2 regions of the Desulfitispora alkaliphila genome follow, and region 2 is predicted to be linked to the other one. Evidence: riboswitches for the same ligand, from Rfam matches in the RefSeq annotation. Region 2 holds a riboswitch; the other holds the start of a gene.
The links. A riboswitch is a leader RNA that binds a small molecule or an ion and turns the genes downstream of it on or off. The one in region 2 is predicted to bind S-adenosylmethionine.

Region 1 (7,439 bases), on a different contig from region 2:
TAATCAGTAGTCGTGACTATTTTACTTGCTTCTTTTGGATGCACATGATATGAGTGAACAAAATAAAAATTACTCTGATTAGGTATCCCTGCCAGGAGTGGATTGTTGTTTACTATCTCCACCTGATTCCATCCCATATGGGGTATCTTCTTTCCTGCAGGCAACTTTTTTACAGTTCCATTTATAATCCCCAATCCCTGGTACAAACCATTCTCTTCACCTGTAGTAAAGAGCAATTGTAGCCCCAAACAAATTCCCAAAAATGGCTTTTCTTTTGCTATGATGTTTTCAATTGCATCAATCATCCGAGCTTCACGCAAGTTATCCATAGCGTCTGGAAAGGCTCCCACGCCTGGAAGAATTACTCCGTCTGCTCTTTTTACTACTGTTGGATTACTTGTTACAGTTGCTGCATACCCAACCTTACCAATGGCCTTTTCTACACTGCGCAAATTTCCCATTCCATAGTCAATAATTGCTATCACTCATATTCCTCCTAAACTAGCTTAGCGAACCCTTAGTGCTTAAAGTTCCCTCTATTCTGGCATCGTACTCTACAGCTTGTCTAGTAGCTTGTCCTAATGCCTTAAACACTGCTTCGATTATGTGATGACAATTGTCTCCGCTAATTTGTTTTACATGGAGGTTAATTCTAGCACTGTAAGCAAAAGCTTGCAAAAACTCTTTTGTCAATTCAGTGTCAAAGTCCCCGACCTTATCTCGATCCAGAGATAAGTCACAGGCTAAGTAGGGTCTGCCACTTAAGTCTACTGCGCAGATAATCAACGTCTCATCCATAGGTAACATCACTGATCCATAACGCCTAATTCCCTTCTTATCTGCCAAAGCATCACTTAAAGCAATTCCTAGAACAATTCCCACATCTTCAACTGTATGGTGTCCATCAACTTCTAAATCACCTTTACAATTTACCTTTAAGTCCATTAGACTGTGCTTTGCAAAAAGAGTCAGCATATGGTCAAAGAAACCTATCCCTGTCTCTACCTCACTAGTTCCTTTGCCATCCAAAATTAATTCTAAATTTATCTTTGTCTCAAATGTTTCTCTACTTTGCTTACTTATTCTCAGTTTTTCTGTCATCTTCTCCCACCTGCTTTCGTCAATTTTCATCTGAATCCTTTGTTAAGATGAAAGAATATTTTTAAATTTTATTTTTTATTCTAATTTTAACCGCATTGGCATGGGCAGTTAAACCTTCTCGCTCTGCCAGAACTATTGCCTGTTCCCCCTTTTGTCTTAAAGCTTCTTTTGAATAGGATATAACACTGCTCTTTTTCATAAAGGTATCCACATTTAAGGGCGAATAAAACTTTGCTGTACCACCTGTTGGCAAAACGTGATTAGGCCCAGCTATATAGTCACCGATTGGCTCAGGGGAGTTTTCTCCCAAGAAAATTGCCCCAGCATTTTCAACTTTACCTAAGTTGCCAAATGGATCTTTTATCAAAAGTTCCAGGTGTTCAGGTGCTAAGATATTTGCTATTTTAAATGACTCATCTAAATCCTCAGTTAATACAATTGCTCCCCTATCTGCCAGAGACTGATGAGCTATCTCCTTTCGGGAAAGCTGGTCTAGTTGTAATTTAAGCTCTTCCTGTACCTTAGCTACAAGTTCTTTAGCCGGTGTTACCAGAATAGCTGCAGCCAAGGGGTCGTGTTCCGCTTGAGATAACAAATCGGCAGCCACATATTTGGGGCTTGCTTCCTTATCAGCAACTATTACTATCTCACTTGGGCCGGCTAACATATCTATCTCAACAATCCCGTAGACTTTTTTCTTGGCCAAAGTCACGTATATATTTCCCGGACCTGTAATCAAATCCACCTTACTTACACTTTCCGTTCCATAAGCTAAAGCGGCAATAGCCTGAGCTCCACCCATCTTATAAATTTCAGTTACACCAGCTTCTTTAGCTGCTACTAAGGTATAAGGGTTAACACTACTGCTATTTTTCTCTGGCGGAGTCACCATTACAATTTCCTGAACTCCTGCTACTTTTGCTGGAACCGCGTTCATAATAACCGAAGATGGATAACTAGCACTTCCTCCTGGCACATAGATCCCTGCCCTGCTAATGGGCCTAAAAATCTGTCCCATTATAGTTCCATCTGCCTCAGGCTCTAGCCAAGAGTTACGCAATTGTTTTTTATGGAACGCTGTAATACTCGAAACAGCTTCTCTAATTGCCCCTAAGAACTTCTCATCTACATACTCATAAGCCTGTTGAAACTCTTCCTGACTTACTTTAAAGTTCTTTTGGTTAATTATACTTCCATCAAATTTTTCAGTAAGCTGAAAAACCGCATTGTCACCTTGAGCTTTAACCGCCTTTAACACTTCATCCACACTTTGCTCATATTGATCATAATCTTCGTTATATGCTAAAAGCTCTTCTACTCTGTCATCGCTTGCGGCCAGTACTTTAATCATTTTTATTACTCTCCCTTTTATCCATATATTCTTTTATTTTAGCCACCAAGGGTTGGATGCGCTGATATTTCATTCTACTACTGGCCCTGTTAGCTATTAACCTGGTAGTTGAACTAAATATTTCAGCTACAGGAACTAAATCATTTTCCTTTAGAGTTTTTCCTGTAGACACAATATCAACTATTAAATCAGATAAACCTACTACAGGAGCTAACTCTATATTGCCGTGAAGTTTGATTATCTCCATCTGCATTCCTTTTTCCTTAAAGAAATCTGCAGCTACTTTTGGAAATTTAGTGGCTACCCGGCCATAGTTATAGCTTTTAAGATCAGGATTCTTTTCAATTTTTGCTTTTGGTGCTGCTACTACAAAACGGCAGTAGCCAAATTCCAAGTCAACTAACTCGCTTACATCCTTAGCCTGCTCTACTATTGTGTCTTTTCCCACCATTCCCAAGTCTGCTGCCCCATATTCCACAAAGGTTGGGATATCAGTGGGTCTACATATCATATATCTCACTTGAGTATCATCATCTTGAAATACAAGTTTTCGAGAATCTCCATCTAATAAGAACTCTACTGGCAATCCAGCTGCCGCTAACACCTCTATTGCAGGCTTAAAAAGTTTCCCCTTCGGTAAGGCAATTGTCAACAATTTCATCACCCTTTCTCCACTCCTAATATATTTAAAAGAAATACTTAAAGGCCAAGGCCTTTAAGTATTAGATACTCAATCTAATTCCACTTTTACTCTTTCACCTTTTTTTCTCATTTCCATAGCCTTCTGAATTAGTTCAGTATAATCTGTTCCCTTGAGAACCTGAATTTTCTCCTGGCAGTCATCTCCGCTGTTTCCTTTTGCAAGAAAGATGCGCTCAAGTCCCACTGCAAAACCTGTAGCAGGCTGAGACATTCCGAACTTTCCTAACAAGTTGTCATACCTGCCACCACCGCAAATGGGAAACCCTAATCCCTCAGTGTATCCTTCGAAAACAACTCCCGTATAATAATCGAAGCCTCTGAGTACACCAAAATCAACCATTACTTTGTCCGTTACTTTGTAAGCTTCTAGAATATTGAATATTTCTCGCAGGTTTTTTAGAGCTTTATCTGTCTTGTCATTGATATTAGCTTTTTCTGCAAGATCAATAACTTCCCTGTTGCCATGCAACTCAGGTAAGAGGAGGATATATTCTTGTTCTTGTGAGGATATATTTAGATTATATACTAATTTTTCTAACCCCACTAAATCCTTTTTACCTATTGCCTTTTTTATAGCTTTTATATCTTCCTCAGGTAAATTCAACTGCTCCATTATTCCATTGAAAAGTTGGATTTGCCCAACTCCAATCTTAAAATTCTTTAAACCTGCAACTTCCAAGCAGCTAGCTGCTAGGGCTATTATTTCAGCATCTGCTGCAGGGCCTTGATTACCAATCAACTCAGCTCCAGCTTGGTAGAATTCTCGTTGCCTACCAGCTTGAGGGTTTTCATATTTAAATACATTTGCCAGATAAAATAGTCTTTGAGGAAACTTCTCTTCATTTAGTCTAGTTGTCACTAACCTAGCAATAGGTGTAGTCATATCAGGTCTTAGGGCTAATATCTTTCCGTCTCTGTCAAAAAACTTATACATTTGCTGACTAACATCTTCTCCAGTATCTGTAACTAGTGACTTGTCATATTCAAAGGTTGGAGTTACAACTTCGTCATACCCCCAACTGGAGAACACTTGCGCAAATTCATTTTCTAGCTTTCGCTTTTTCTTTGCTTCCCAGGGCAGCAGATCCTTGACACCTGGTGGCACTTCAACTCCTACTTCTCCGCTCATTTTACCCCTCCATTACTTTAACTTGTTAAAGCGTTATTATGATAAATATATCACCTTTGCAGTACCCTGTCAACTGATTATTTGTTTTCTTTGTCTTTTAGCTTTGATAAAACAAGCTTGTATCCATCTTCTCCGTAGTTCAAGCAACGTTTAACCCTACTAATAGTTGCTGTACTTGCACCTGTTGTTTCTGCTATTTCAGTATATGTACAATCTCGCTCCAGCATTTTTGCCACTTCCAACCGCTGACCCAGTGCTTTAAGTTCACTTATAGTTGCTATATCTTCAAAAAACCGATAACACTCTTCTTCGCTTTCTAATAGCATAATAGCTTCAAAAAGCGAATCTATAAATTCACCTTTAAGTTTACTCTTATATGTCACAGAAAAACACCTCCTAAATTTAATACTTTAATTCTGTAAAGAGATAAAAAATCCTGCATAATATATATTATACCCATTAAAATCCAGTTAATATTTATTACATTAACCCTTGACTTTTGGTTGCCTTTAATGCTAATATTATAATTAAATTAAAAAGCGCTTTACAACTCTTATCAAGAGTAGGCTGAGGGACTGGCCCGATGACGCCCGGCAACCGATCTAACATAGACACGGTGCCAATTCCTGCAGGAATTATATTTCCTGGCAGATAAGGGATTTGGTTGTATTGATCACACAACCTCTCTATCTGCTTGGATAGGGAGGTTTTTTTATGATTAAATTAGAACAAGTTAGTAAGGTTTACACTGCAAAAAAGAACACTGTACAAGCCCTAAACCAAGTTAATTTAAGCATTGATAAGGGCACCATTTATGGCATTATGGGTCTTAGCGGTGCTGGCAAAAGCACTTTAATTAGATGTATTAACTTATTAGAAAAACCCAATTCTGGAAGAGTTCTAATAGATAACTGTGACCTCACAAAACTAGATGATAAAGCACTTCGCGAAGCGAGAAAAAAAATAGGCATGATTTTTCAGCACTTTAATTTGCTTTCTTCACGTACAGTTTACGAAAACGTAGCTTTCCCTCTAGAAATAGCTGGGCTATCAAAAGAAGAAATAAAAACTAGCGTTGATGAGCTCTTAAGTCTTGTAGGATTAAGTGAAAAATCTTCTTCCTATCCCAGTGAGTTAAGTGGTGGACAGAAGCAACGAGTAGGTATCGCTAGAGCTTTAGCTAATGAACCTAAGGTATTATTATGTGATGAAGCTACATCTGCGTTAGATCCAGAAACAACTCAATCAATCTTGAGTTTATTAAAAGATATAAACAAGAAATTTGGTTTAACTATTGTCATCATTACTCATGAAATGCACGTTATTAAGGATATTTGTGACCGAGTAGCAATAATTGACAATGGCCACATTGTAGAAGAAGCTGCGGTCTTAAAGGTTTTCACAGAACCCCAAACTGAGGTTGCTAAAAAATTTGTTAAAACCTTTTATCATTACTGTGGTCTTGACTTCAAGGAGGGTTCATAATGAGTTTTGATACTATAGTGCAAATAATGTTGACTGGAACCTGGGAAACTATTCTAATGGTAGGAGTATCCGTCATTCTATCTCACTTAGTCGGGGTACCACTAGGAGTTATTGTTGTTATTACAAGGAAGGGGCACATATTAGAAAACAAATTGATAAATAGCTTGCTAGGAGCAGTAGTTAATCTAGGGCGTTCAGTACCCTTTATTATACTATTAGTTGCCCTTATCCCCTTTACTCAGTTGTTAATGGGTACTTTCATCGGAATCAAGGGGGTTATTGTTCCTTTAACTATAGCCGCTATCCCCTTTGTTGCTAGAATGGTAGAAACTTCCCTCTTGGAAGTACCAAAGGGTCTTATAGAGGCAGCCCAGGCAATGGGAGCAACTCCACTGCAAATTATATTTAAGGTACTGCTTCCGGAGTCCTTATCCTCTTTAATTTTAGGGGCTACCATTACTACAGTGAACCTAATTGGCTACTCAGCCATGGCAGGGTTTGTGGGAGGTGGAGGCTTAGGCGATATAGGAATAAGATATGGATATTACCGCTACGATTCAACAATTATGCTGATTACAGTAGTCTTATTAGTGATTATGGTTCAAGGAATTCAGCTTATAGGTGAAAAAACTGCAACATCCCTAAACAAAAAATAATAATTGGAGGTTTTTATAATGATAAACAAGAAACTCGTACTTATCCTTATTTCTGTTGCTTTACTTTTCGGTATTGTAGGCTGTAGCTCATCAGGTGATGACAACGATTTAGAAACACTGACAATTGGTGCAACTCCAGTTCCTCACGCTCAATTGTTAAACGAAATTAAGCCTTTACTAGCTGAAAATGGTATTGAACTGAGAGTTCAAGAATATACAGATTATATTACTCCGAATATTGCACTTTCTTCTGGTGAAATAGACGCTAACTACTTTCAAACTATGTCTTATTTACAGAATGAAAATGAAACCAGAGATTTGGGTATTATTGGATTTATAAATGTTCATTTTGAAGCTATGGGAGTTTACTCTAAGACAGTTGATGATTTAGACGCTTTACCTAACGGTGCTACAGTAGCTATTCCCAATGATGTTACAAATGGGTCTAGAGCATTATTCTTGTTACAACAAGCAGGCCTTATTACTATTGAAGATGGAATTGGCATAACTGAAGCTACTGTTTATACAATTGCTGATAACCCATTAAATTTAAATTTTGTAGAATTGGAAGCGGCACAACTACCTAGAGCTTTAGATGATGTGGAGCTTTCCGTTATCAATGGCAACTACGCTCTAGAGGCAGGACTTGATGTAGCTAATAACGCTCTTTATTTCGAAGATAACTCCTCAAATAAAGACCATCGCTATACAAATGTAGTTGCTATTAAAGAAGGCAATGAAACTGAGAAAAAAATCCAGCTATTAAATGAAGTCCTTACTTCTGATGCTGTAAGAGAGCTAATAGAAGAAACATGGCAAGGTGTTGTAGTTCCAACATTCTAGTAAAAAAATAAATCCTCGACTTCTATGAGCCGAGGATTTTTATTTAATTTTTATTTGGTTTGGGTATCACTTTCTAAACGCTTTACCACATAAAAAGCTACATAACCCATTATAAGTGCATTTGTTGCAATTACTAATCCTAGCAGATCAATCTACCCCCTTTGTTATTTAC
Region 2 (7,439 bases):
AGCGGCTATCCTGGCTTTTAATAGTGGTGTAAGGAATCAAGTTTTGGCTACTGCTTCCAAGTTCAATAATAGCATAAAAAGCTATGAAAAAATGTTGGCTCTTTTAGAGAGAGAGAAATTTAAGTCCCCTTACTTGAAAAAGTTACAAGTTCAAATGCTGAATGAAAAGGGAGAGTTGTCGGCGAAGCAATTGCAGGAGCTAAGTAAAATAATTCAGTCCATTTCTAATCGCCAGAGCTCAATTTTTATGGTAATTAATTTACTGATATTATGGGACTATCGCTTTATGTTTGCCTTAGAGAAATGGAAGGTGAATTCAGGGCGATTATTGGAGAATTGGCTAGATGCAATAGCTCAGATTGAAGGGTTGAATAGTTTGGCTTTACTACAATACGATAACCCTGAATGGGAAATGCCAAAGCTGAACCAGGATGAGATCGGTATAGTTGCTGAAAATATGGGACATCCTTTATTGTCTAGACAGGTGCGGGTATGTAATGACTTAGAAATAAAGCCTCCAGCAGATATCCTGCTAATAACCGGATCCAATATGTCAGGGAAGAGTACTTTATTGCGTACTATAGGCATTAATCTTGTGCTAGCATACGCGGGAGCGCCTGTATGTGCGCGCAAGTTTCAATGTCCATTGCTGAATGTTTATACTTGCATGCGCGTAAGTGATAATTTAGAAGAGAGTACGTCTTCTTTTTATGCAGAATTATTGCGGATAAAGAAAATTGTAGAAGCATCTAAAAGTGAGAAAGTATTCTTTTTATTAGATGAAATCTTTAAAGGCACCAATTCCCTTGATAGACATGATGGGGCAAAGATGCTCATAAAAAAGATGAAAAAGATGGGGGCAATGGGCTTGGTATCTACTCACGATTTAGAGTTAGGACAGCTCGAGCAAGAAACCAATGGGTGTGTAATTAATTTCCATTTTCGTGAGTACTACCGAGGTGGTAAGATACAGTTTGATTATAAACTGCGGTCGGGCATCTCTACAACCAGGAATGCCATGTATTTGATTAAAATGGCTGGTATTGATTAGTATGAAATATAGCGGTTCCTCGAGGAGCCGCTATAGCTATATTACCTATTAAGTAACTTTTGGTTTTCGGAGACTGGATATCTTAGTAACATCGTAAGGAGTTTCTTGATATACATAGTAGTTTAACCAATTGGCAAATAGCAAATTGGCATGAGCCTTCCAAGTTACCAAAGGGTCTGCAGAAGGATCGTCATTAGGAAAGTAGTTTTTAGGCACAGTAATGTTTTTGCCTTGATTTATATCTCGCTCATATTCTAGTTTCAATGTCTCTGGATCATATTCCGAGTGTCCTGTTACAAATATTTGACGCCCATCTTTAGACCCCACCATATAAACTCCGGCCTCGGGAGAAACAGATAATACCTCTAATTCAGGTACTTTTTCAATGTCCTCTAGCCTCACTTCGGTATGCCTGGAGTGAGGCACATAAAAAAGATCATCAAAACCTCGAAGTAACTTAACATTTTTTTTGCAAGTTATGTGGGGAAATACACCAAATTTTTTCTCTGTTAAAGAGTGTTTAGGGATACCGTAATGATGACAAAGGCCTGCTTGAGCACCCCAGCAAATGTGGAAAGTGGACGTAACATTTTCTGTAGTCCAATCCATAATGTCTTTTAGTTCATTCCAGTAATCTACTTTATTAAAATGCAATTGCTCAACTGGCGCTCCTGTGATTATCATTCCGTCAAATTTTTCATTTTTAATATGAGAAAAAGTCTTGTAAAAAGTCTGCAAGTGCTCGGGGTGAGTATTTTTTGATGTATGGGTAGCTGGATGCAATAATACCACGTCTACTTGCAGTGGAGTGTTACCTATTAGTCGCAACAACTGAATTTCTGTAGCTATTTTTGTGGGCATAAGATTTAATATAGCTACGCGTAAAGGACGAATATCCTGGGTTTGAGCTCTGTTTTCATTCATTACGAAAATATTTTCTTGGCTTAATATTTCTGTAGCGGGTAAATTATCTGGTATTTTTACAGGCATAGAAAGCACCTCCTAAATCTATAAAATAAAAAAACTCTCCCTGAGATGAAGGAGATGTTAATTGCAATACTTTTCTCTCATCTCTAGGTTAATATAACCTACAGGAATTAGCACCTTGCACTAGTAGTGCTGGTTGCCGGGCTTCACTGGGCCAGTCCCTCCACCGCTCTTAATAAGAGATACTTATAAGAATATATTAAATTTATTTAAATTTATCACTAGTAGCAGGAGATGTCAAGGAAAAGCTGCAGAGGAATCCTAAACATTTTGTGGAAGTAAAAAATATTGGGTAATACTAAATCTTGTGAGGTGATTATATGGAATTAATTGATGCTATTCGAGCTAGAAGAAGTATCAGGAAGTTTAAAGAGGACCCGGTTCCTGATAAGCTGGTTCGCGAATTACTGGAAGCAGCAAGACTTGCTCCGTCTGGGGTGAATTTACAGCCGTGGCGTTTTGTAGTTGTAAAGAGTTCAGAGTCTAGGGCTAAGCTAGCAAAAGCCACACCCTTGTCTTTTGTAAGCAAAGCACCTGTGGTTATTGTCTGTTGTGTAGACACCCAAATCTTAACCAAGAATGCGATTATGGATAGAGCGACAGAATTGAAAGAATCGGGGGCATTTGTGGGAACTGACTTAGAAGGATTTGAACCAGAGAATTATGCAGACAAAAAGCAAAAGATGGAACAACATGCTGCTATGGCGTATATGAGTCTAAATACTGCTATTGCAATAGACCATATCACCTTGAGGGCGGAAGACTTGGGGCTAGGAAGTTGTTGGGTGATGATGTTCAGTCAGGGTAAAGTAAAGCAGGCAATTGAGCTAGAGGATAGATATCACGTTGTGGCATTGTTACCTATTGGATATCCGGATCAGCATCCTAACCAGAGGCCTAGACTGTCATTAGAGGAGATTATTATAAAAGAGGTTTAGGAGAATTCAGTTCTATACTTTTAAAGGATGCTTAGAAGTTTAAGCATCCTTTAAAAATTCGGTTATTTTGGGTTTCTGTTAAGCTTTTCTTTAATACTAGGATAAAGCTCTAAATTACTGTGAGGGAGAAACAATCCTGAAGTATATTTATTCATAAAATCCTGGTTAGCATTCATTTCAAAATAAGTAATTCTTCTGGCTATTTCTTCAAGTTCCTGGCGCTTTTGTTGAGATAACAGAGCTAATTTAGCTCCCGTCCCAGAACTATTTCCCAGCTTAACTATGCGCTCTCGTGGCAAGTCTGGGTATAAACCGATTGTAATAGCTGACTCAGTATCTAGGTAGTTACCAAAAGCTCCTGCTGTATAGAAGTGTTTGATGTCCTCCATAGGACAACCAACTGCTTCTAAGAGTACAGAAATAGAGGCGTTAACAGCTCCCTTTGTTCTTATTAAATTTTTCAAGTCCGATTGAGATATGCAGATATCCAGGCCGTTGGCACTTTCTTCAGCTGAGACAAGGGTGTAGGAATTTGTATTTTGTTTAAAATAGCCTTTACGGTCGACTATTCCGCTTAAGAGCATCTGTGCAAGACAGTCCACTAAACCTGAACCACATAATCCCTTAGGACTAATATTGTTAACTGTATTATAGGATACTTTCTTAGTCTGGGGATCAATTTGAATTTTCTCAATAGCACCTGGTTCTGCTCTCATTCCTTGCTGAACTACACCGCCTTCTAAGGCAGGACCTGCAGCTCCAGCACAGGCGACTAACCACTCTTGATTTCCTAAAATCTTTTCTCCGTTAGTACCTATGTCCACTAATAGAGATGTTTCTGGGCTCTTGTGCATACCGCTAACTAGAACTCCTGCAATTACATCGCCTCCCACGTAACTACCAATGCTGGGAACAAAATAAATTAGTCCATGGGGAAGCATATTAAGGTTTAGTTGGGATGCTGTAATTATATCTGGGGAATTTATGACAGGGATATAGGGCTCTTTACAAACTTGGGAAGCATCAAGGCCTAACAGCATATGGATCATAGTAGTGTTGCCAGCAAAAGCTGCTGCTGTGATGTCCCGAGCACTTATATTTTGTAGTTGAGCAACTTCTTCGATAAGAGAGTTTAGGGTGGCGATAATAGATTGCTGTAGTTGGTGTTTACCTTCTTCAGTATAACTGTGCTGAATTCTTGTTAAAATGTTTTCTCCATATTTCACCTGGCCATTGTAATTAGATGCAATCTGGGTAGTTTCTCCGCTGACTAAGTCTACTAAATAGGCAACAACAGTAGTGGTACCAATATCCACAGCTACCCCCCAGTTGTTAGATGTGGTATCCCCTGGTTCCACTTGAAGCAACTGATACCTACCTTTAAGCTTACCCATAGTCAATGTTACTTGCCAGTGACTCTGGCGCAGGATATTGGGCAAACTGTTTAATAAGGGGAGGGGAATTTCTAAGTTTTCGCAATGAGGGCTTAGAACTGCTCTAATGCGATCTGCATCTCCTCTGTTATCTTGCAAGCTTGGGGGAGATAAGCTTTTAAATACTTTCACAGTAAGGGGGTCTAATTCTGTGGATAGCTCCTTACCCTGGCTCAGAATATTTTTCATGACAGTCACCCTTCCTATTCTATTTCCTTTTTTGAGTATATCATAAACAGGAAGGTGTATAAAATATATAATTAGGACAAATATACTATTTTTTTTATTTATTTTAAATTTTTGCACAAGCAGGAAAAATCATTAGGTGAAGTAGAAGTAATTAAAAATTGTTTTTATGAGGTGGGGAAGCTCATGTCTAAAAAAATTGATGAGTACAAAAAACAGCTTGATTTGTTTTTGCGTGATCTAGAAAGTGATATAATAAGGCTAAGTGACAAGATACATGAAAATCCAGAATTGGGGCATCAAGAGTATTATGCTTCAAAGCTACTTGCGGATTATCTAAGTCAACAAGGCTTTGCGGTGGAGAGGAATATAGCCGGGCTGGAAACTGCCTTTTTAGCTAGGTACGCATCAGGAAGATCGCCTAGGATTGCGCTTTTAGCAGAGTATGATGCTCTACCAGAGATTGGACACGGTTGTGGACACAATTTAATTGGAGCAGCTGCTGTTGGAGCTGCAACGGCAGTAAAGATATTGTTGGATGTAACTAACATTAAGGGTCAAGTGGTTGTAATGGGTACGCCTGCAGAAGAGACTAGCGGAGGCAAGGTCACTATGGTGGAAAAGGGGTACTTCCAAGATATTGATGCAGCCATGATGTTTCATCCGGGAGATTCAACTACAGTTGAAACTAAATCATTAGCAATGGATGCCTTGGAATTTACCTTTATTGGGAAATCAGCTCATGCGGCTGTAGCTCCATACATAAGTGCTAATGCTTTAGATGCTGTTGTGAATTTTTATAACGGCGTAAACGCTATGCGACAATATCTAGAAGAGGACATGAGGGTTCACGGTGTAATTATTGACGGGGGTAATACGCCTAATGTTATACCGGATAGAGCAGTGACCAGGTGGTATATAAGAGCCGCTAATAAGCAGAAATTAAAAAGTTTAACTTCGCGCATTATAGAATGTGCTAGTGGAGCGGCTATGATGGCTGGAGCTAAAGTTAAGGTCCGGAATTACGAACTCTCATATGACGAAATGGTAACAAATAAGAGGTTAGCTGGAGCCTTCCGGCGAAATCTAAGGGAGGTTGGGAGTGATGTAGCTCCTAATCCTAGTAAAGCTAGTGGCTCAATAGATATGGGTAATGTTAGCCAGGTAGTACCGGCGATTCATCCATACCTTTCTTTTGAAATGGCTGGAGGCTGTATGGCCCACACTGAGGAATTTGCAAAAGCTTCTGGTTCGGTTTTTGGAAGCAGATTATTAATGAGAGCAGCCAAAGTAATGGCTTATACTACTATTGATTTAATGGTAGATAAAGAACTTATGAGTGGTATTAGGAGTGAATTTAAATCTAGGAGGGATTAGTGATTAGTGAATATAACTAAGTTTGTAACGCCGGAGATTATTTTCGGTGATAAATCACTTAGCCAAATAGGAGAAAGTGCTGCTAGACTAGGGGCTACTAAGTTATTTATAGTGAGTGATGAAGGAGTAATAGAGGCTGGATGGATTGATAAAGCACTCCCATTTTTAAAAGAACAGGGTTTGAGCTATGAAGTGTGGCATCAAGTAACAACAAACCCTAAAGATTATGAAGTAGAGCAGGGGCGAGATTACTACTTAGAAGTGGGTTGCGATGCTATTCTAGCTATAGGTGGAGGTAGTCCAATTGATTCGGCAAAGGCGGTGGCAGTATTAACTTCCAATGGTGGCAGAATAAAAGATTATGAAGGTGTAAATAAAATAAAAAAGCCTTTGCCTCCCATGGTCACAGTACCATCAACTGCGGGTTCGGGATCTGAGGTATCTCAATTCTCTGTAATTGTTGATACTAATAGGAAGAGTAAAATGGCTATGATTTCAAAATCCTTGGTTCCTGATATTGCCATAGTAGATCCAGTGTTACTATCAACAAAGGATAGCCAGCTAACTGCAGCCACAGGTATGGATGCGCTAACCCATGCTATAGAAGCTTATGTTTCAGTTGCCAGTACGCCCTTATCCGATATCCACGCATTGAATGCTATTAAACTTATTGCAAAAAATTTAAGAGAATCAGTTGCCAGTCGCACTAATGAAGAAGCAAAGAGAGCAATGGCGATGGCTAGCATGCAAGCGGGAATAGCTTTCTCAAACGCTATTTTAGGTTTAGTACATGCCATGGCTCACCAATTAGGAGGCGTATTAGATATGGCTCATGGTGAAGCAAATGCTATTTTGTTACCCTATGTTATGGAATATAATATGATTGCCTCTATGGACAAGTTTGCTGAAATAGCACTTGCCTTTGATCAACCTTTCCAAGGAAGATCACAACGAGACTTGGCTATGAGTGCTGTTGAAGCAGTTAAAGAATTGGCTTCAGATATAGATATACCCACCAATCTTTCCCGGGTGGGCTTAAAGAAGGATATAATTGAAGAGTTAAGCCAAGAAGCAATAAAAGATGCCTGTTTGATAACTAATCCTCGGGATGCAGGTGTGGAGGATATAAAGAAGTTGTTTTATCGAGCATTGTAAGCATTAACTGTGGAGGGAAAGCAAGATGTATGATCAAAAAAAGAACTTAATCGAAGACCTTACAGGTATAAAGTCATCCAAAAAAAATTATTATATTGAGTTAAAAAAGAAAAACTTGCAGACCCAAAAGCAAAATACTCAGCTTGAAATAATTAATAAACTTGCAAAGAGCATAAACGTTAATACTTCAATACAGGAGATGATGGAAAGTGTAGCTGAAAAGCTGAGACAAGTATTGAGTTTTGAATTTATGGAATTAAATCTATTAGAAGGTGAAGATTTAAATACAAGAGTATCCTTACCTGAAAAGGA

Region 1: linked by a shared signal. The riboswitch ahead of GGQ84_RS08225 (methionine ABC transporter ATP-binding protein) and the one ahead of metA (homoserine O-acetyltransferase MetA) in region 2 are both predicted to bind S-adenosylmethionine.

Annotation. Positions count from the first base shown of each region.
Region 1 is NZ_JBNPXS010000018.1:42,342-49,780, forward strand. It holds gene hisH (imidazole glycerol phosphate synthase subunit HisH) at 1-485, opposite strand, end outside; gene hisB (imidazoleglycerol-phosphate dehydratase HisB) at 502-1,131, opposite strand; gene hisD (histidinol dehydrogenase) at 1,163-2,452, opposite strand; gene hisG (ATP phosphoribosyltransferase) at 2,445-3,113, opposite strand; gene hisZ (ATP phosphoribosyltransferase regulatory subunit) at 3,183-4,283, opposite strand; gene GGQ84_RS08220 (YerC/YecD family TrpR-related protein) at 4,361-4,666, opposite strand; SAM riboswitch class I at 4,834-4,941, shown strand; partial or broken gene GGQ84_RS08225 (methionine ABC transporter ATP-binding protein) at 4,998-5,726, shown strand; gene GGQ84_RS08230 (methionine ABC transporter permease) at 5,768-6,424, shown strand; gene GGQ84_RS08235 (MetQ/NlpA family ABC transporter substrate-binding protein) at 6,443-7,267, shown strand.
Region 2 is NZ_JBNPXS010000008.1:45,750-53,188, reverse strand. It holds gene GGQ84_RS04685 (MutS family DNA mismatch repair protein) at 1-1,051, shown strand, start outside; gene metA (homoserine O-acetyltransferase MetA) at 1,100-2,041, opposite strand; SAM riboswitch class I at 2,116-2,220, opposite strand; gene GGQ84_RS04675 (nitroreductase family protein) at 2,359-2,976, shown strand; gene GGQ84_RS04670 (ASKHA domain-containing protein) at 3,039-4,598, opposite strand; gene GGQ84_RS04665 (M20 family metallopeptidase) at 4,782-5,972, shown strand; gene GGQ84_RS04660 (iron-containing alcohol dehydrogenase) at 5,979-7,127, shown strand; gene GGQ84_RS04655 (ATP-binding protein) at 7,153-7,439, shown strand, end outside.